Regions from separate parts of the Pantoea sp. XAF26B01_ASV70 genome, predicted to be linked through region 1. Evidence: riboswitches for the same ligand, from Rfam matches in the RefSeq annotation. Region 1 holds a riboswitch; each other region holds the start of a gene.
What was found. A riboswitch is a leader RNA that binds a small molecule or an ion and turns the genes downstream of it on or off. The one in region 1 is predicted to bind thiamine pyrophosphate.

Region 1 (5,175 bases):
CATCTCCGCGCTGGTCTACACCGTGCATGGCTATCTTGGCTGGCTTTCCGTCGCGATTATGGGCGCAATCTGGCCGCTGCTGGTGATGACCGGGATGCATCGGGTGTTCACCCCCACCATCATCCAGACCATTGCCGAAACCGGCAAAGAGGGCATGGTGATGCCGTCAGAGATTGGTGCCAACCTCTCGCTGGGGGGATCGTCGCTGGCGGTGGCGTTCCGGACCAAAAACCGTGAACTGCGCCAGACCGCGCTGGCAGCGGCGGCATCAGCGATTATTGCCGGCATTTCAGAACCGGCGCTCTATGGCGTTGCGGTCCGCTTAAAACGACCGCTGATCGCCTGTCTGATCAGTGGTTTTATCTGCGGCGCGGTCGCGGGCATTGGCGGGCTGGCCAGCCACTCCATGGCCTCTCCCGGCCTGTTTACCAGCGTACAGTTCTTCGATCCCACCAATCCCATGAGTATTGTCTGGGTCGGTGCGGTCATGGTGTTGTCTGTGGTGCTGTCATTTGTGCTGACGCTGCTGTTAGGTTTTGAAGATATTCCTGAAACCGAACCCGAAACCAAAACCGCACCCGAAAGCGCAACGCAACCTGCGCCCGTTACCGAACGCGCTAACGCGATTAATAGCCACTAAAGGAAAGGGTCACGCTGACCCGGAAAAGAGGATTGCATGTCTGATTCAAGGTTTCCGCAAGGATTTTTATGGGGCGGCGCACTGGCCGCCAACCAGAGTGAAGGCGGCTTTCGTGAAGGCGGAAAGGGCTTAACCACCGTCGACATGATTCCACATGGCCCGCACCGTATGCCGGTCAAACTCGGTCTGGAAAAGCGTTTTACCCTGCGTGACGATGAATTTTATCCCAGCCATGAAGCCATCGATTTTTATCACCGCTATCCGGAAGACATTGCGCTGATGGCGGAGATGGGGTTCAGCGTGTTCCGCACGTCGATTGCGTGGAGCCGTCTCTATCCCAATGGCGATGAACTGACGCCCAATCCGCAAGGCATCGCCTTTTACCGCGCGGTCTTTGAGGAGTGCCGGAAATATAATATCGAACCGCTGGTCACGCTCTGTCACTTTGATGTGCCGATGCATCTGGTGACTGAATATGGCTCGTGGCGCAATCGCAAAATGGTCGACTTTTTTGCCCGCTATGCCCGCAGCTGCTTTGAGGCGTTTGATGGCCTGGTGAAATACTGGCTGACCTTCAATGAGATTAATATCCTGCTGCACAGCCCGTTTTCCGGCGCCGGTCTGGTGTTCGAACCCGGTGAGAACAAGGATCAGGTAAAGTATCAGGCGGCCCATCATGAACTGGTCGCCAGCGCGCTGGTAACGCGCATCGCGCATGAAGTAAATCCGATGAACCAGGTCGGCTGCATGCTGGCAGGCGGCAACTTCTATCCCTGGTCGAGCAAGCCGGAAGATGTCTGGGCTGCGCTGGAAAAGGATCGCGAAAACCTGTTCTTTATTGATGTGCAGGCGCGTGGGGCCTATCCGGCCTACGCCGCGCGCGTGTTCCGTGAAAAAGGTGTGACGCTTGAGATCGCTGACGGCGATGCCGACATTCTGAAAAACAGCGTCGATTTTGTCTCGTTCAGCTATTACGCCTCACGTTGCGCCTCGGCAGAGATGAATGAGCAGAACAGCAGCGCCGCCAATGTGGTGAAATCCCTGACCAATCCGCATGTACCGCGCAGTGAGTGGGGCTGGGGTATCGATCCGCTCGGCTTACGCATCACGATGAATATGATGTATGACCGCTATCAGAAGCCGCTGTTTCTGGTGGAGAATGGCCTGGGCGCGCGCGATGAGATCGAATCAAATGGCGAGATCAACGATGATTACCGCATCAGCTATCTGCGCGAACATATCCGCGCCATGGGCGACGCGATCGAGGATGGCGTGCCAGTGATGGGTTACACCAGCTGGGGCTGTATCGATCTGGTTGCCGCCTCAACGGGTGAAATGAGCAAGCGCTACGGATTTGTCTATGTTGACCGCGACGACCTGGGTAACGGCACGCTGGCGCGCACGCGGAAGAAATCCTTCTGGTGGTACAAAAAAGTCATTGCCAGTAATGGTGCGGATCTTGAGTGACAACGTCACTTAAAATCTATCGTCATGCTGTTACTGGCGCGACAGCAACGCCGGAACAGAACGCTTATTACTGCCGTTGTACTCCGGCAGTAATTATCGTATAACCAATGTCTCCGAGGGGTGTCCTGTAATGGGCTGAGATGGCGTAAGCCGAACCCTTTGAACCTGATCTGGGTCATGCCAGCGAAGGGACGGGTCGGCAGATTTTCTGCGTCATCTCCTGCAACATTCCCTGTTCCAGACCGTATGCCCGGATCTCCCTGTTACTGGAGATCCTATGTCACATCCGCTTTTCGACACCGGCTTTTATGGTCGTCTGCGCCAGCAGGCGGGCAGTCAATGGCACGCCTATATCGGGCACGATTTTGTGCGGCAACTCGGTCAGGGCACCCTGCCACCCGCCGCCTTCCGCCACTATCTCACCCAGGATTATCTGTTTCTGTTGCACTTCGCCCGTGCCTGGGGCCTGCTGATCAGCAAACTTTCCGAGCCTGCAGCCTTACGCAGCGCAACGGCATCGCTTAACGCTATCGTCAGCGAACTGCCACTTCACCAGGCTTACTGCCAGCAATGGGGCATCAGCGAGGCGGCTATGGCGAGTGAACCCGAAGCCGTGGAAACGCTCAACTACACCCGCTACGTGCTGGACGTGGGTCACACCGGGGATGCGCTGGAGCTGCTGACCGCGCTGATGCCGTGCGTTGCCGGTTACGCTGAAATTGGCCTGACACTACTGCATGATCCCGCAACCCGCTTTGAGGGGAATCCTTACGCGGCATGGATAGAAAATTACGGCGACGAAGCCTATCTGGCTGGCGTTCGCTCCTCACTTTCACTGTTTGAAACCCTGGCCCGGCAGCGTGCCGGTGAACACCGGTTTCACCCGCTGGAGGCGATCTTCACCACTGCAACCCGGCTGGAAGCCGCTTTCTGGCAGATGGGTCTCAACCATGCTGCCGCCCAGCGGATCAGCTCATGAACCTGCCGTGCAGTCCGGTGCCGCCAGGCATTTCAATTCGCCAGCTCAGCCTGAATTATGGCCAGCAGCCACTCTTCAGCCAGCTTGATCTGGAGATCGCGGGCGGTGCTTTTACCGCTTTACTGGGTGCCAGCGGCGTCGGAAAAAGCAGCCTGATGCGGGTTATTGCTGGTCTGACGCCACCCACCGCCGGGCAGGTCAGCGGCAGCGACGGCCTGCCACTGACCGGACGCATCGCCTGGATGGGGCAACAGGATCTGCTCTATCCATGGCTGACGGTTGAACAAAATGTCTGCCTCGCCAGTCGCCTGAAAGGTGAAAGCGCCGATCGCGACTGGGCGCAGCATCTGCTGATGCGGGTAGGTCTTAGCCATTCTGCAAACGCGCGACCCGCGACACTTTCCGGCGGGATGCGTCAGCGCGCCGCGCTGGCCCGCACCCTCTACACCCGTCAGCCCGTTGTGCTGATGGATGAGCCCTTCTCCGCACTGGATGCACTCACCCGCGCTCAGATCCAGACGCTGGCCGCAGAAGTGCTGGTCGGACACACCGTGCTGCTGATTACCCATGACGCCGCTGAAGCCAGTCGGCTCAGTCACCACATGCTGGTGATCGGTTCTGCGGGAATTGAAACCTGCCCGCCCCTGGCGGGCCAGCCACCGCGGGCTGCAGACGACATACAGGTAATGCAGAGTCAGGCCGCATTGCTGAAGCAGCTGAGCAGGATAGCGGGATGAGATTACACAAAGGTTTTGCCGGTCTTCACCGTGGAGTGATGCTGTTTGCCGGACTAATTGCGCTGTGGTGGCTCGCCACGCTGACTTCGGTTCCGGCCTTTCTGCTGCCCTCACCCGCTGCGGTCGTCATCGCACTGTGGCAAAACGCAGGTTATCTCGGCCATCACACTTTGATTACCCTGACCGAGATCGTCAGCGGCATGGCCCTCGGCGTGCTGCTTGGGAGCGTGCTGGCGCTGGGTATGACCTTTTCACCGTGGCTGCAGCGCTGGATGATGCCGCTGGTGATCACCAGCCAGGCGATTCCGGTTTTTGCCCTGGCGCCGCTGCTGGTGCTCTGGTTTGGTTTCGGCATGGGCGCAAAGGTCGCGATGGCCGTCCTCGTAATCTTCTTCCCGGTGACCTCCGCCTTTTTTGATGGCCTGCGTAGCGTCACGCCCGGCTATCTCGATCTGGCCCGCACGCTGGGCGCATCACCTGCAGCGCAACTGCGCCATGTCCGGCTGTTAGCCGCGCTGCCCGCCCTGGGCTCAGGATTGCGGATGGCGGCAGCCGTCGCGCCAATAGGCGCAATCATCGGTGAATGGGTCGGCTCGGCCGAAGGGCTGGGCTACGTGATGCTGAATGCCAACGCCCGGATGCAGAGCGACCTCTGTTTCGCCGCCTTGTTTATTCTGGTGCTGATGACGCTGGCCCTGTGGCTGACCCTCGACATCCTGCTACGCCGCCTGATTACCTGGGCACCCGAGACACATTAATGACCATACCAATGAGAAAACCCATGACAAAAATGCCTCTGTTTACCCTGCTGTTCAGCGCCACCTTAGCCACACAGGCTCAGGCGATGGAGAAACTGACACTGGTGCTCGACTGGTATATCAATCCCGATCACGCACCCATTATGGTGGCCCAGCAGACCGGCGCGTTTGCGGCAGAAGGGCTGGAGGTTAACATTGTGCCGCCTTCCGATCCGGCGCTGCCGCCGCGTCTGGTGGCAGCAAAGCAGGCGGACTTAGCGATTACCTATCAGCCGCAGCTGCATTTCTTCGCCGATCAGGGATTGCCCTTGATGCGTGTGGGGACGTTGATTAACAGTCCGCTGAATACGCTGATGACGTTAGACGAAACGGTAAAAAAACCAGCCGATTTAAAAGGGAAACGTATCGGCTATTCCGTCAGTGGCATTGAACAGGCGACGCTGGCGACCATGCTGAACCATGATGGCGTTAAAGCCGATCAGGTTAAGCTGGTTAACGTCAATTTCCAGCTCACCAGCGCCCTGATGACCGGGCAGGTGGATGCGGTTATCGGCGGCTATCGCAATATCGAAGCGCTGGAGATGAAACAGCACG
Region 2 (5,175 bases), on a different replicon from region 1:
CTACGGCATCGGCTGGAAATTTCAGGGGCCGCTGCACCGCTGGAAGTATCTGCAAAAGTATAAAGGCCTGCTGGATAAAACCGAGCACGCCCTACATCAGCACAGCATGTTTACGATTCTGGTCGGACGCTTTGTTGGCCCCACGCGTCCGCTGATCCCGCTGGCGGCCGGTATGCTGGAGCTGCCGGTGCGTAAATTCCTGCCGCCGAACATTATCGGCTGCATTCTCTGGCCGCCTCTCTATCTGCTGCCCGGTATTCTGGCGGGTGTGGCGATCGATGTGCCCAAAGCCGCGCAGGGCGGCAGCTTTAAATGGCTGTTACTCGGCGCAGCACTGCTGATCTGGCTGGGTGTCTGGTTATGCTGGCGCTGGTGGCGCAGCGGCAAGAGTCGCGACTGGGCATCGGCCTGGCTGCCGCCTGAGCGCCTGCGCTGGGCAGGGCCGCTGGGGCTGGTGATTGCCGTCGCGGCTTTCGTCGGCATTCAGTTCCATCCGATGATGCCCATTTTCCGTCATCTGCTGTGGCAGGTTTTCTTCGCCTGAATCGCTTAACGACGCGGGATGCCGAGCACGTCGGCCTCCCGCGTGTCGCCCGACAGTAACTGTCGGGTCTCGCCATCCCAGTAAACCCGGCCATCCACAATCACCACGCTGCGCGGCGCAATCTGCTGGGCATCTTCCAGACTGTGCGACACCATCAGCAGCGTGATGCTGCGCGCTTCACACACCGAACGCACCAGTTGCAGCATCTCTCCGCGCAGCGCGGGATCCAGCGCAGAAAAAGGCTCATCCAGCAGCAGCACCGGACGGTCACGCAGCAGACAGCGTGCCAGCGCCACGCGCTGTCGCTGTCCGCCTGACAGCTCGCCCGGCAGGCGCGTCAGCAGATCGCCTAATCCCACCTGATCGGCCAGCGCAGCAAGCTGCTGGCGCTGCCCGGCGCTCAGCTTCAGTCCGGGGTGCAATCCCAGCGCCATGTTCTGCTGCACGCTGAGGTGCGGAAACAGGTTGTTCTCCTGAAACAGCATCGAAACCGGCCGTCTGGCCGGCACGCTGTGGGTGTGCTCCTGGCCGTCAATCATCAGGGTGCCCTGTGTTACCGGCAGGAAACCGGCAATCAGGCTCAGCAGGGTGCTTTTACCGGCCCCGCTGGGGCCGAGGATCGCGATGCGCTCGCCGCGGGTGGCGTTGAGACTAAAGCGCATCGGCAGATGCTGATAAAGGTACGTGAGGTTATTCAGTGTCAGCATGGCGGCCTGGTAATTTTTCCATCAGGGTGAACAGCAACAAACAGAGCAGTAGCAGCAGCAGCGCGGTCACTGCACCGTCAGCACCGCGATAGGCACCGATCTGTTGATAGAGGTAGAACGGCAGGGTGCGGAAATCGGCAGTACCAAACAGCGCCACCACGCCAAAATCACCGATCGACAGCACGCAGGCAAAGGCCAGCGCCTGGGCCAGCGGACGTTTCAGCGCCCGCAGTTCAATCAGCCGCAGCCGGTTCCAGCCGTGGATATCCAGCGAATCACAGAGTCTGCCGTAACGCTCCGCGACGTCACGCATCGGGTTCTCCAGCACTTTCAGCGCATAGGGAATGGCGATCAGCGCATTGGTGAAGATCACCAGCCCGTCCGCCGACGCCGGCAGACCAATGGTGGCGTTAAACAGCAGGAAAAAGCCGGTGGCGAGCACGATGCCTGGCATCGCCAGAATCAGCATGCCGCTGGTGTCGATAAGGGTTGCCGCCGCCGGGCGCTGACGCAGGCGCAGCTCGCGACTGCTCCACAGCAGCATCATGGTCAGCACCACACAGAGCAGACCGGCGCCGGTGGCGATGCGCAATGAGGTAAACGTCGCCTGCCAGAGAGCAGGCTGCGCCAGCGCGCCGCGCAGTCCGCCGTGCAGACCATCGATGATGACCGCCGCCAGCGGGGGCAGCAGCAGGATCAGCGCCAGCAGGATCAGCAGCGCATCAACCAGCTGCGCCCCGCGCGAATCCTGCGGATCGCGCCAGCCGTTCAGCTGGCTGGTTCCGGCGGGAATGGCCTTGCTGAAGCGCTGGCTGAGCAGCACCAGCGTCATGCAGCAGCCAAGCTGGATCAGCGCCAGAAGTGCAGCGCGTCCCGGATCGTAGTCATAACTCAGCGCCTGGAAAATCGCCAGCTCGATGGTCGTCGCCTGCGGGCCGCCGCCCAGTGAGAGCACGGTAGCAAAGCTGGCGAAACAGAGCATGAAGATCAGCGCGCCGGTCGGCAGCAGCTGACGCCGCAGCCATGGCCACTCCAGCAGACGAAAATGGTGCCAGCCGCGCAGGTCGAGCTGTGCCGCCAGCTGACGCTGTTCCGCCGGAATGCTCTCCAGCGCCTGCAGCATCAGGCGGGTCGCCAGCGGCAGGTTAAAGAAGACGTGCGCCAGCAAAATGCCCGACAGACCGTAGGGAGAGAAGTGGTAATCAATCCCTGCCAGCTGGCACAGCTGCGCCAGCCAGCCGACACGACCATAGACGGTGAGCAGACCAAATACCGCCACCAGCACCGGCAGCACCAGGGTCATGGCGCACAGACGCAGCAGCAGCTGACGGCCAGGGAAACGGCGTCGATAGAGCGCGCGCGCCAGCGGCACCGCTGGCAGCAGCGACAACAGCGCGGAGAGCAGCGCCTGACCAAAAGAGAAGGCGATAACGTGATGCAGGTAATCATCCTGCAGCACGCTGCGCCAGTCATTCTCTGGCGCGGCGCTCCAGAGTGCACCGAAGGCCAGCAGCGCCACGCTGATTAACAGCAGCGTGGCGAGCGAACCGGGGATAAGCCAGCGCGGCATCAGCGGCTGACGGCGCGTTGCCACTGGCTGATCCAGCCTGAACGCTGGCTGGCAACCTCTTCCGGCGAGAACTGCAGGGCGGTGGCGGGCACAGTGAGCGCGCTAAAACCGGCAGGCAGCGGCGTGTCGATTACCGGGTACATCCAGTTACCGGTCGGGATAGTGCGCTGGAAGTCGGGTGACACCATAAACTTCATGAATTGCTGTGCCAGCGCCGGCTGTTTGCTGCTGGCTAACTGCGCGGCAACTTCAACCTGCAGATAGTGGCCCTCTGCAAACGGCGCGGCGGCATAGTTCTCTTTTTTCTCTTCGATGATGTGGTAAGCCGGTGAGGTGGTGTAGCTCAGCACCAGATCGCCTTCGCCCTTGAGGAACAGGCCATAGGCTTCACTCCAGCCTTTGGTCACCGTCACGGTTTTCTGCGCCAGCTTTTGCCACGCCTGCGGTGCCTGATCGCCATAGACTTTCTGCATCCACAACAGCAGACCTAAGCCGGGGGTGCTGGTACGGGGATCTTCGTAGATCACCCGCCACTTTTCCGGGCTGTCGACCAGCTCTTTCAGGCTTTTTGGCGGATTCTTCAGCCGGGTTTTGTCATAGACAAACGCGAAGTAGCCATAATCAAACGGCACGAAGGTGGTGTTGTGCCAGCCGCCGGGCAGTTTTAATGTCGAGGCATCGACCTGACTTTCGGCAAACAGACCGGTTTTTTGCGCCGCCTGTACCAGATTGTTATCCAGCCCCAGTACCAGATCGGCTTTGCTGTTTTTTCCTTCCATGCGCACGCGGTTCAGCAGCGACACGCCATCTTCCAGCGTGACGAATTTCAGCTCGCAGTTGCACTGCGCCTCGAAGGCTTTTTTAACCGCCGGGCCAGGGCCCCAGTCAGCGGAGAAGGAGTCGTAGGTGTAGACCGTGAGAACCGGCTTAGCCGCCAGAACGGGGGCGGAGAGTAACAGCAGCACCGGCAGAACTTTGTTTAACACTTTGCGCTCCTTCAGGAGAATAGGGGATGAGTCGCAAAGGATCTGAGCACAGAGGCCTCCCAAATCCCTACGTCGGTATTAACCGAATCAGGTTCGACGGGTATCTCTCAGCTGCTTGCTGGTGGCAGGCGGCACCCCGTTGAGAACGTCACATTCTAGTCATTTCAGCGCCGGGGCGAAAGCCTCACAGCGCGGGTGGCGCGAACCAGGCGGATTTAAAATCAAACCAGCCCAGCGTATTCATCCGAACGCCGCGCATGCTGCGCTGACCTTCAAGCAGCAGCCAGTGGTGAAACAGCGGATGAAGACCCGCTTCTTCGACTAACTGTTTACTCCATTCGGCCAGCGGCAGCGTTTTCTCGCGCCAGCGGGCCGCATCGCTGTGCCAGTCGATCGGCAGACAGTGATGCAGCAACGGGATCTCATAAAGCTGCGCAAACAGAGAGTAAGTCAGCGGCAGGGTAAAGTTTACGCTGCCAAGCCAGATATCACTTTCCGCTTCGCCCTGATACCAGCTTTCGTAGCTGATCTCGCGGGTCTCCAGCGTGACGCCATGCTCTGCCAGCAGCGGACGCAGCGCGTTAGCGATGCCTTCATGCTCCACGTGCTGGCTGTACCAGGTCAGCGTCAGGTGGGTTAAGCCGGGCGGTTTTTCCACTGGCGTCAGGTCGCGCCGATGATGCCAGCGCGGCAGCAGGCCATATGCCGGAAACCAGTAGCGCTGGTAGCCGACACCGGCGTGATTGAGCAGGGCGATAGGATTAAACAGGTAGCTGACCCAGCGCCGGACCGCCTCGTTGCGTCCCTGTTCTGAACGCTGGTCGAACAGCAGATAGTAGCAGCCCTCTTCAAGGCGGCTCTCCTCCTGAACCTCATCGGCTCCATCGCCCTGCAGACGGACACCGGCATAGACCAGCTCATCGCTGATGTCGGGCAGTACCCAGATAGAGACATCATCAATCAGGGCGCGAAAACCAAAATAGTCATCAAACGCTTCGATCTTCAGCTGACTCTCCTGATTGCGGATCACCCGGTAAGGACCGGTGCCAACCGGCTGGCGGGCAAAATCGTGCAGCGTCGGCCATTCGCGCGGCAGGATCATCGCACTGACGCTGCCCAGCAGCCAGGGTAATCCCTCGTCGGGCTGGCTTAAGCGGATATCCAGCGTCCAGGGCGCGGGCGAGTCGATCTGCTCGATATGGGAAAAGAGCGGATGAGGGCGCTGACGCTCAAGCGTGGCCAGCACATCCTCCATTTCCAGTTCTCTGCCGTGATGAAAGCGAATCGCCGGACGCAGAAAAAAGCGCCAGTGAAGCGGGGAAGTCTGCTGCCAGTGGTGCGCAATATCGGGCTCGATTTCCCCGTTTT
Region 3 (5,175 bases), 280 kb from region 1:
GCATGTTGGCCGCGTGTCGCATAATGAACTGCAGCCGGGCAAGCAGGCACCCGTTGCCCCTTCAGCCATCGCAGCCGATAACGTCCGGGTATTTATTGAAACCGGGCCTGGCGCCGGCATATTGACCGCACCCAGCGAGCCACGCGCACTGACTACATCGGAAGTTAAAGAGATTGTAGAGCTTTACCGACGCGCGGCGGAGAATGCCAAAGCGGCCGGTTTCGACGGTGTGGAACTGCATTCCGCCAACGGTTATCTGATTAACCAGTTTATTTCTGAGCACACCAACTTCCGTACGGATGAATATGGCGGCTCTGCTGAGAATCGTCTGCGCTTCCTGCGAGAAGTCGTTGAGGCGGTCAGCTCAGTATTTGGCAGCCACCGCGTTGGCGTCAGATTTGCACCTCTGTTTACCAGTACCGACGAAGAGCGCGTCTATCTCGGCCTGGTTGAAAGTGATCCACACGCGACCTACATCCGCGCAGCAGCACTGCTGAACGAGCTGGAAGTTGGCTATCTCTCCATTGCTGAAGCCGACTGGGACAACAGCCCGGAGATGCCAGAGAGCTTCCGTGTCGCGCTGCGGGAAACATTCCGCTCTCCGATCATCTATTCGGGTCGCTACACGGCTGAAAAAGCGCAGCATGTGCTGGAAAAAGGCTGGGGCGATCTGTTTGGTTTTGGCCGCTCATTTATCGCTAATCCCGATTTGCCCGCGCGGATTAAATCAGGATATCCGCTGAATGAGGTCGATCACGCCTCCCTGTATGGCGGCACTGAGAAAGGCTATACTGACTATCCATTTTACCCATCCTGATATTCTGTGAGGCGGCATGTCCCCCGAAAATGCCCTGAAGTTACTGTCCAACCCGACCAGAGTGGCAGTGCTGAAGTGGCTTAAAAATCCTGACGAAGCGTTTGCGGGCTATACCCAGCTCTATCCCTTCGATCAGTATGGCGTTTGTGCCAGCCTCATACAGGACAAGGCGGGCTTATCACAGCCCGCCACCTCGTTATGCCTGAAAGCACTTCACAATGCGGGGCTGGTTGAAGCCAGCAAAGTCGGGAAATGGACTTACTATCGCCGCGCCGAACCGCGCATTCGTGAAATAACCGATGCGGTAACCCAATCGCTGCAGGCGCTTTAAAAGCGACGGCGTACAGGGTAATGTAGATGTCAGCACCATCCTTCTGAGGGTGACTTCACCGAACGCATTAACTCAGGGTCAGAAAATGTTTATGTCAGTTCTGTCTTTCACAACCGTCACCACCACCGCCTCTGGCGGCGGCGTGAGCGACTCTGTGACTGGCACCTGACACAACAGATTCTCACTCCCCGCCGAACCGGACGGGGAGCTGTTCTCCGTTCTTAAAAACTGAATGGAGACAGGTCATGGTTACATCTGAAAGTGCACTTTTAATTATCGACATGCAGCAGGGCCTTTTTAATGGTCCCGAGGCTCCCTTTGCCGCAAATTCGATCTTGTCGAATACCTCAATTCTCATTACTAAAGCCCGGGCTTCTGCCGTCCCCCTCTTTTTCGCACGCCATATCGGCCCGGATGATTCCCCTTTTAACGAGCAAAGCCCGCTGACGCGCCTGATCCCGGAATTGCAGGTTAACCCGCAGAGTGATGTCGTCTTCACCAAAAGATATCCCAGCTGTTTCAGGGATACTGGCCTGCAGCTTCAGCTGAAGCAAAAGGGCATTAAGCAACTGGTGATTGCGGGGATGAAAACAGAGTTCTGCGTTGATACTACCTGTCGGGCAGCCCCGGAGCTGGGTTTTAACGTCGTACTGATTTCCGATGCGCACACCACCGTCGATAATCCCCACCTCTCTGCGGAGAAGATTATTGCGCATCACAACCAGACGCTGGCGGGCCCCTTTGTGACGCTGGCAACCGCAACTGACTGGCATTTCGGTTCTGCCGGTTAAGTCCGATTTTCTTACCCGGTTCTATGCAGTCTGCTTGACGAAGCTGTCTGCTTAACTTACAACTAAATCCGTCAGGGGAGTCTCGCCAGAGAGACTGAGAGGCTAATAGCGCACCGCGCGGCTTAGCGACCCTTAGAACCTGACCCAGTTGATACTGGCGTAGGAAGACGGGTATCTCATCAGATACTTGCCGCAGGGGCGCATTCGCAACGTTCCTGCCTTTTCCCTCTGTATCACGGGTCTTCGTTAACGGATAACGAGGCCAAATTGAAATATCTCATCCTGAATCTTTCTTTTCCTGTCCGGTGGACACCATGAGCCGCTGGTCGGTGCTCGGCAGCGGCGTTGCCGGGCTTTGTGTCGCCACGCTGCTGCTGGAGCGGGGAGAAACGGTCGAAGTTATTACTCAGCCTGACTGCCGTGCGGCCTCGCACTGGGCGGGCGGCATGCTCGCGCCCTGGTGTGAAGCAGAAAGCGCACCGCCACAGGTGATCGAATGGGGCCAGCACGCGGCCAGATGGTGGGCGAAACGCGTTGATGGCGTGGAACAGCAGGGCACGCTGGTGGTTGCTCCGCCGCGTGACAGCCGCGAACTCACGCGCTTCGCCAGTATGACGCAGCAGCATCAGTGGGTCTCTCCCGGTGACATCGAACCCGCGCTGGAAAACCGCTTTGCCCGCGGCCTGTTTTTCGCCGCAGAGGCGCATCTCGATCCGCGCCGCGCCTTGCAGCAACTGCGCGACAAACTGCAACAGGCTGGCGTCCCCTTTCACAGTGGTAAACCCGGCGGCAAAATCATCGACTGCCGTGGCATCCACGCCACCGATCGGCAGCCCGCCCTGCGCGCCGTGCGGGGCGAAATGGTGATCCTGCACACATCCGACGTACAACTCTCCCGTCCTGTCCGGCTGCTGCACCCGCGCTTTCCCTGCTATCTGGTGCCGCGTGCCGGGGGCCACTTCATGCTGGGTGCCACCATGGTCGAAAGCCACGACAGCAGCCCGATCAGCGCCCGGGCGATGATGGAATTGCTCAGCGCCGCTTACAGCCTGCATCCGGCGCTTGCCGAAGCGCGGATCGTGGAGAGCGGCACCGGTCTGCGTCCTGCTTACCGGCAGAACCTGCCGGAAGTCCGCTACGAAAATGGCCGTTTCTCACTTAACGGCCTCTACCGCCACGGCTTTTTGCTGGCCCCGATCATGGCTGAAAAACTTATGCTGCAACTGACTCAGGAGATGACTCATGCGCGTTGAACTGAATGGACGCACGATTGAAACCGGCGCAACGACGCTGGCGGAGCTTATGGCGGAGCAGCAGATCGATCCGCGGACCGTCGCCACCGCGCTGAACGGGGAGTTTGTACCGCGTAGCCGCTATGCCAGCCAGCAACTTGAGGCGGGCAACCAGCTCGAAATCCTGTCACCGATGCAGGGAGGTTAACCATGTTCTATCAATTTACTCCGCAATCCCGATTTCTGCTCGGCACGGCCGGTTATCCGTCACCGGACATTCTGCATCAGGCGATCAACGCGTCAGGCGCGGAAATTATTACCGTCAGCCTGCGACGGGAAGGCAGTGAAGGCGGCGCTTTCCGCACGCTGCTGCAACAGCTCAACAAACGTATTCTGCCGAATACGGCGGGTTGCCACACGGTGAAAGAGGCGGTGACGACGGCGCAGATGGCGCGTGAACTGTTCGACACACCGTGGATCAAGCTGGAGGTGATTGGCCATGCCGACACGCTGCAGCCCGATCCTTTTGCCCTGGTTGAGGCCGCACGGATTCTCTGCGCTGACGGGTTCCAGGTGTTTCCCTACACTACGGAAGATCTGATTGTTGGCGAAAAATTGCTGGAAGCGGGCTGTGAAGTGCTGATGCCCTGGGGCGCGCCGATCGGCTCCGGCCAGGGACTGCGTAATATCGAGGGACTGCGCGCTATGCGTGCGTGGTTTAAAGATGTGCCGCTGATTATTGATGCGGGCATTGGCGCGCCTGGCCAGGCGGCTCAAGCAATGGAGATGGGTTTCGATGGCGTGCTGCTCAACACGGCGGTGGCAAAAGCGCGCGATCCGGTGCGTATGGCTGGAGCCTTTGCTGCTGCAATCCACGGCGGACACGAGGCGTTTCAGGCGGGATTGATGGAGCAGCGCGACATGGCGTCTGCTTCTACGCCTATTTTTGGTCTGGCACAATTCAGTTAAGGAGCAGCGATGGAGCGTTATCAGCGACAGACGATGTTGCCTGAGATTGGTGAAGCGGGGCAGCAGCGGCTGAGCAGGGCAAGGGTGCTGGTGGTGGGGGCGGGCGGGCTTAGTGCAATGCTGCTGCCGTTACTGGCAGGCGCGGGTGTGGGATTTATCCGTCTTTACGATGGCGATCGGGTTGAACTGCACAACCTCCACCGGCAGACGCTGTTTGGCGTCGACGATGTGGGTCAGCAGAAAGTATTTTGCGCTCAGCGTGCGCTGGCGCAGCGCAATCCTGACTGTCGCGTTGAGGCGCATCCTCACGCGCTAAGCGCCAGTCAACTGCCGCAGGCGCTGGAGGGGATCGATCTGGTGGTGGACGCGGCGGATAACTTCGCTATTACTTATCAGCTCTCCGATGCCTGTTATCCGGCAGGCCTGCCGCTGATCTGCGCCTCGGTGCTGGGACGCAAAGGCTATGTTGGCGGATTCTGTGGCGGTGCGCCTGGCTATCGCGCGCTGTTCCCGCAGCTGCCCACGGCCTCGGGTAACTGCAATACGGCAGGCGTAATGGGACCGGCGGTAGCGACGCTGGGCGCAATGCAGGCACAGATGGCGCTGAGCGTATTGTTAAAACTAACGCCATCGCCGCTCGGCTGCATGATCCACTGCGACTTTGTTGACTGGCATATCAGGCAGTTTCGTTTTGATGACGCACCTGAACCTGACGCGCCCGGCACACCCTTTATCGATCGGGCCATGCTGATGGAGGATGATTGCATAGTGGAGTTGCGCAGCCTGGAAGAGGCACCGGTCAGTGTGGCCGAGCAGGTGGTGCGAATTCTGCCGCAGCAGATAGCGGCCTGGCAACCGCCGGTCAATCAGCGTGTGGTTCTGGTGTGTGCCAGTGGCATGCGCGCAGCCCAGGCGGCTGAGAACCTTGCCGCGCGGGGGATTGCGCGGCTTGCGCTGGTGGCGGCAAACACGCTGTAGCGTGCCGGTTTAGACCACCTCGACCAGCTGGAACGTCTCGAAGATCAGCTCCATTTC
Region 4 (5,175 bases), on a different replicon from region 1:
GACCGTGTACTGCACATGAAATATATCGTCACAGGTTCCACCGCCACACAGCCTCAGCATGCGGTCTCCGAGTTTATCCGCCAGGGCCATTATCAGCCCCATCTGCGCCGGATGCGGCAAATCTATCATCGTAACTATGAAACCTTTAGCTGCTGGGTGCGCCACTACTTTCCCTGCGGCATCTGCGTTTCCCGTCCTCAGGGCGGTTTTCTGATGTGGATAGAGCTCCCCGAAGCGTTTGATGCGGTCCGGCTCAATCGCGAATTGCGCGAGTCAAAAATTCAGATAGCCGTAGGCTCACTCTTTTCGGCCTCGGGTAAATACCGTAACTGTCTGCGCTTAAACTACGGGCTGCCGATCAACGAGCAGACTGAGAAGGCGCTGGCGCTGGTGGGTGCAGCCGTCGAACGCGCCATGCTCTCGTGCCAGCATGAAACGCAGATTTCAGCTTCAACTCTCGCATAGCGAAAAGAAGAAGCAGGGCCGGCAAGAGGAGGGAACCGGCCCTGGTCAGATAACCTTAACCTGACGGAGGCCACGTTAAGGTTTTGGATCAGAGCACGCCAGCGGCAACTTACGCTTTTGCGCACCGCTTTCCCGGCAGAAACGCTGGCGTTACTGGTTTTGCAGCCGCTATGCGGGACTGCTTCCACAAATCCTTATTGGTGAAGCTCTGCCAGCGCCAGCAAAGTACGTGTTGCTTCACGCCAGTCATCTGCCTGGGTAATCGCACTCACCACCGCAATACTCCCTACGCCGGTTGCCAGCACGTCAGGTGCCCGAGCAATCGAAATACCGCCAATTGCCACGGTGGGGATATGCGTCAGGCGCGTCAGATGCCGCTTCAGCTGCTCAATGCCCTGCGGCGCAGAAGGCATCTCTTTGGTCTGCGTCGGGAAAATATGTCCAAGCGCGATGTAAGAGGGCTGGATTGCCAGTGCGCGGTCCAGTTCAGCATCGTCATGGGTGGAGAGCCCCAGACGCAATCCTGCCTGATGAATCCGGGCAAGATCGGCGACATCGAGATCCTCCTGACCCAGATGCACGCCATAAGCCTGATGCTTTATCGCCAGCTGCCAGTAGTCATTGATAAACAGGCGCGCGTCATAGCGTTTACCCATTGCAATCGCCTGAGCGATGGCGGGCTCGGCGACCTCATCGGGCTGATCTTTGATGCGCAGCTGCAGTGTACGAACGCCCATCTTCAGCAGGCGCTCAATCCAGTCGGGGCTATCAACCACCGGATAAAGCCCCAGGCGCGGGGCGGTAGCGGGAAATGCGGGCATCGTTACTCCTCCTTAATGGCATCGGCGGGATGATAAAGCTCACCGCCGCGCCGACGAAAACGGTCTGACATCTGCGCCATGCCCACTTCAACGGGCTCGGCGCGCGTATCCTGACGTGCTGCGAACTCGCGCACCTCCTGGGAAATTTTCATCGAGCAGAACTTAGGGCCACACATCGAGCAGAAATGGGCCACTTTGCCCGACTCCTGCGGCAGGGTTTCATCATGCATAGCCCGCGCCGTATGGGGATCCAGCGCCAGATTAAACTGATCTTCCCAGCGGAACTCAAAGCGCGCTTTGGACATGGCGTTATCACGGATCTGCGCACCCGGATGGCCTTTCGCCAGATCGGCGGCATGCGCCGCGATTTTGTAGGTGATCAACCCCTGCTTCACATCCTCTTTGTTCGGCAGACCCAGATGCTCTTTGGGCGTGACGTAACACAACATGGCGCAACCAAACCAGCCAATCATGGCAGCACCGATACCGGAGGTGAAATGGTCATAGCCGGGCGCGATGTCGGTGGTCAGCGGGCCAAGGGTGTAGAAGGGGGCTTCATCGCACAGGTCGAGCTGTTCGGTCATGTTGCGGCGGATCATATGCATCGGGACGTGCCCCGGGCCTTCAATCATGACCTGAACGTCATATTCCCAGGCAATACGGGTCAGTTCGCCCAGGGTACGCAGTTCGGCAAACTGCGCCTCATCGTTGGCATCCTGAATGGAACCCGGACGAAGGCCATCGCCCAGCGACAGGGAGACATCATAGGCGGCGCAGATTTCACAAATCTCCCGGAAGTGCTGATACAGGAAGCTCTCCTGATGATGCGACAGGCACCATTTCGCCATGATAGATCCACCCCGCGATACAATCCCGGTCAGACGTTTCGCCGTCATCGGGACATAACGCAGCAGCACGCCAGCGTGGATAGTGAAGTAATCGACACCCTGTTCCGCCTGCTCAAGCAGCGTATCGCGGAATATTTCCCAGTTCAGCGCCTCGGCCACGCCATTCACTTTTTCCAGCGCCTGATAAATCGGCACTGTACCGATTGGCACCGGGCTGTTTCGCAAAATCCATTCGCGCGTTTCATGAATATAACGACCGGTAGAGAGATCCATCACCGTATCGGCACCCCAGCGAGTCGACCAGACCAGTTTTTCCACCTCTTCCTCAATAGAAGAGGTCACCGCCGAGTTACCGATGTTGGCATTGACCTTAACCAGAAAGTTGCGGCCAATGATCATCGGCTCCGATTCAGGGTGATTGATATTGGCAGGGATAATGGCGCGTCCGGCAGCGACCTCCTGACGCACAAACTCGGGCGTGATACTGGCTGGCAGATGCGCGCCAAAACTGTGGCCGGGATGCTGTTGCAGCAATACCTCACTGCGGATTCGCTCACGGCCCATGTTTTCCCGCAGTGCGATAAATTCCATCTCCGGGGTGATGATCCCCTGGCGGGCATAGTGCAATTGCGTGACGCAGCAGCCTGCGCGGGCACGGCGCGGTGTCGGCAGTTGATCGAAACGCAGATGATCCAGCCCCTCGTCAGCCAGCCGCTGCTGGGTATAACCCGAGCTGTTCTGTTCGAGAAGTTCGCTGTCGTCGCGTTCAGCAATCCAGCGGGCGCGCAGCTTTTCCAGGCCCCGATGAACATCGATCTGTGCCGCGGGATCGCCATAGGCACCCGCCGTGTCATAGACCGGTACCGCTTCGTTCTGCTCATAGAGAGGCTGTTCTTTGCTGCCGCCGATGTGAGTCGGGCTTAGCACGATTTCACGCATGGGAACGCGAATATCCTCGCGGCTGCCGGTAATCCAGATGCGGCGGGACTGGGGAAATGCACTGCCGCTTTGCAGGGAATCAATAAATTCCTGCGCCTGGGCACGCTGTTCACGACGGGTTGTTTTTTGGTCAGACATAGCAATCATCCTGTTAAGGGGGAACGATGCTTGTCCGGAGTTCGGAAGGAGTAACCGTATAGACAGCGTTAGCATGCTGGCATACAGAGAATATTTACTCTTGTTCCCTTCGCAGGTTCTAACCTGATCAGGTTCCGCGGATCCCGAATTAACGGTCTCAGCCCAACTGGGCACTCCGACAAGAAGCTGTTTTTACGCTGGTGTCTGATAACAGAGCCAGATGTAAAAACCTTATATTTCAAAGCAAAAATCAAAAAGGTTCTTTGGAGCACTCTCCTCAGAACCTGTTCAGCATAAAAGGGCTACGGGATAATCTCAACCCCTTTGCCGGAGATGATGATTAAGCCGGACGCGCGATATGGCTGTCATTGGCAACCGGCGGGGGGACAAGCTGGTTATCCCATGCCAGCTGGATCAGCTTATCTTCCAGCGTAAAGCGTGCTTCCAGCACTTCACCCACTTCGGAGAGTGCCTGCTGGAAGGTCATGCAGTTCTCGTCGTCGATTGCCTGCTGCAGGTGGCCGTCATACAGCTGCATCAGACGCTCAGTATTGGCTTCCAGCGGTGGATAGATCTGTGCGGCGGCAATCATCGGGCTGTCGCCACTCATTTCACTGATCACGCGTTCATAGATACTGAAGTGACCCGCAGAAAGATAATCGACCAGACCGTGACAGAAGTTGTCCAGAGCCTGCTCATCAAGACGCGTCAGCGCCTCTTTGTTTGGTTTAAGTCCGACCAGGTGATAATAGGTCACCAGTAGCTGACGACGGGCTTCAAGCCACGAATCGACCAGTTCATTACTGCCACCTACGCGTTCAGCCAGGACGTCTAACTGGTTAAGCATATCTAACTCCATGTGAGTTATAGTTGTTTATCTACACACTTAACATCAGGACTTCAGCGTGCGAGTTGACGCTAAGGATGACGAAATAAATGCAATGCGAAATCTCAAGCGTAGACGCTGGATGGTGGATTGTCAGCCATGAACAGAAACTTTGGTTACCACAAGGTGATTTACCCCACGGAAACGCCGAAAAATTTGGTTTGACCGGTAGTAAAGCCCGGACCATCGGTGAGTGGCAGGGCGAAAAAGTCTGGCTGATTTGTGAGCCGCGTTCTGCCGATATGTTCTCAGTACGACAGCTGATCGATCAGGATGTGGCGCTGTTTCAGCTGGTGGGTCGCGGTGTGCAACTGGCGGAATTCTACCGTTCTCATCGCTGGTGCGGCTATTGCGGCCATGAAATGCACCAAAGCAAACATGAATTTGCCTGTCTCTGCAGCCATTGTCGCGAGCGTTACTATCCGCAGATCGCACCCTGCATCATTGTGGCTATCCGTCGCGGTGATGAAATCCTGCTGGCGAATCATGCCCGCCATCGCAACAAGGTCTACACCGTGCTGGCGGGTTTTGTGGAGGTGGGCGAGACGCTGGAGCAGGCCGTTGCCCGCGAAGTGATGGAAGAGAGCAATATCCGCGTCAAAAACGTCCGTTACGTTACCTCCCAGCCGTGGCCCTTCCCGCAATCGCTGATGACAGCCTTTATGGCGGAGTATGACAGCGGCGATCTGCAGCACGATGGTAAAGAGCTGCTGGATGCGGCCTGGTTCCGTTTTGATGAGCTGCCGTTGCTGCCACCGCCAGGCACCGTGGCGCGCCGCCTGATTGAAGATACCGTCGCTCTGTGCCGCGCCGAAGTGTGAAAGTGCTACACTACACGCCTGTTATTGAGAGAGTGTTGAGATGAGTGAACTGAAGAACGATCGTTATTTGCGTGCCCTGTTACGTCAGCCGGTTGATGTCACGCCGGTCTGGATGATGCGACAAGCCGGGCGCTATTTGCCGGAGTACAAAGCGACACGCGCCCAGGCGGGTGACTTTATGTCGCTGTGTAAAAACGCCGAGCTGGCCTGTGAAGTCACCCTGCAGCCGCTGCGCCGTTATCCGCTGGATGCCGCCA

Region 2: another riboswitch for thiamine pyrophosphate. It lies ahead of thiB (thiamine ABC transporter substrate binding subunit); the one in region 1 lies ahead of ACX8ZY_RS19930 (TenA family protein).
Region 3: another riboswitch for thiamine pyrophosphate. It lies ahead of ACX8ZY_RS21350 (FAD-dependent oxidoreductase); the one in region 1 lies ahead of ACX8ZY_RS19930 (TenA family protein).
Region 4: another riboswitch for thiamine pyrophosphate. It lies ahead of thiC (phosphomethylpyrimidine synthase ThiC); the one in region 1 lies ahead of ACX8ZY_RS19930 (TenA family protein).

The regions. Positions count from the first base shown of each region.
Region 1 is NZ_JBTNCJ010000002.1:88,140-93,314, reverse strand. Features, by position in the region: gene ascF (PTS cellobiose/arbutin/salicin transporter subunit IIBC) at 1-640, shown strand, start outside; gene ACX8ZY_RS19935 (6-phospho-beta-glucosidase) at 677-2,107, shown strand; TPP riboswitch at 2,214-2,316, shown strand; gene ACX8ZY_RS19930 (TenA family protein) at 2,385-3,086, shown strand; gene ACX8ZY_RS19925 (ABC transporter ATP-binding protein) at 3,083-3,823, shown strand; gene ACX8ZY_RS19920 (ABC transporter permease) at 3,820-4,581, shown strand; gene ACX8ZY_RS19915 (ABC transporter substrate-binding protein) at 4,605-5,175, shown strand, end outside.
Region 2 is NZ_CM137251.1:3,509,095-3,514,269, reverse strand. Features, by position in the region: gene ACX8ZY_RS16635 (DedA family protein) at 1-544, shown strand, start outside; gene thiQ (thiamine ABC transporter ATP-binding protein ThiQ) at 550-1,251, opposite strand; gene thiP (thiamine/thiamine pyrophosphate ABC transporter permease ThiP) at 1,235-2,845, opposite strand; gene thiB (thiamine ABC transporter substrate binding subunit) at 2,821-3,807, opposite strand; TPP riboswitch at 3,854-3,956, opposite strand; gene sgrR (HTH-type transcriptional regulator SgrR) at 3,992-5,175, opposite strand, start outside.
Region 3 is NZ_JBTNCJ010000002.1:389,926-395,100, reverse strand. Features, by position in the region: gene ACX8ZY_RS21365 (alkene reductase) at 1-817, shown strand, start outside; gene ACX8ZY_RS21360 (ArsR/SmtB family transcription factor) at 834-1,148, shown strand; gene ACX8ZY_RS21355 (cysteine hydrolase family protein) at 1,394-1,939, shown strand; TPP riboswitch at 2,003-2,122, shown strand; gene ACX8ZY_RS21350 (FAD-dependent oxidoreductase) at 2,254-3,192, shown strand; gene thiS (sulfur carrier protein ThiS) at 3,182-3,379, shown strand; gene ACX8ZY_RS21340 (thiazole synthase) at 3,382-4,140, shown strand; gene ACX8ZY_RS21335 (HesA/MoeB/ThiF family protein) at 4,150-5,118, shown strand; gene ACX8ZY_RS21330 (ASCH domain-containing protein) at 5,128-5,175, opposite strand, start outside.
Region 4 is NZ_CM137251.1:3,945,225-3,950,399, reverse strand. Features, by position in the region: gene ACX8ZY_RS18655 (aminotransferase-like domain-containing protein) at 1-465, shown strand, start outside; gene thiE (thiamine phosphate synthase) at 660-1,286, opposite strand; gene thiC (phosphomethylpyrimidine synthase ThiC) at 1,289-3,211, opposite strand; TPP riboswitch at 3,299-3,399, opposite strand; gene ACX8ZY_RS18640 (Rsd/AlgQ family anti-sigma factor) at 3,552-4,058, opposite strand; gene nudC (NAD(+) diphosphatase) at 4,148-4,918, shown strand; gene hemE (uroporphyrinogen decarboxylase) at 4,959-5,175, shown strand, end outside.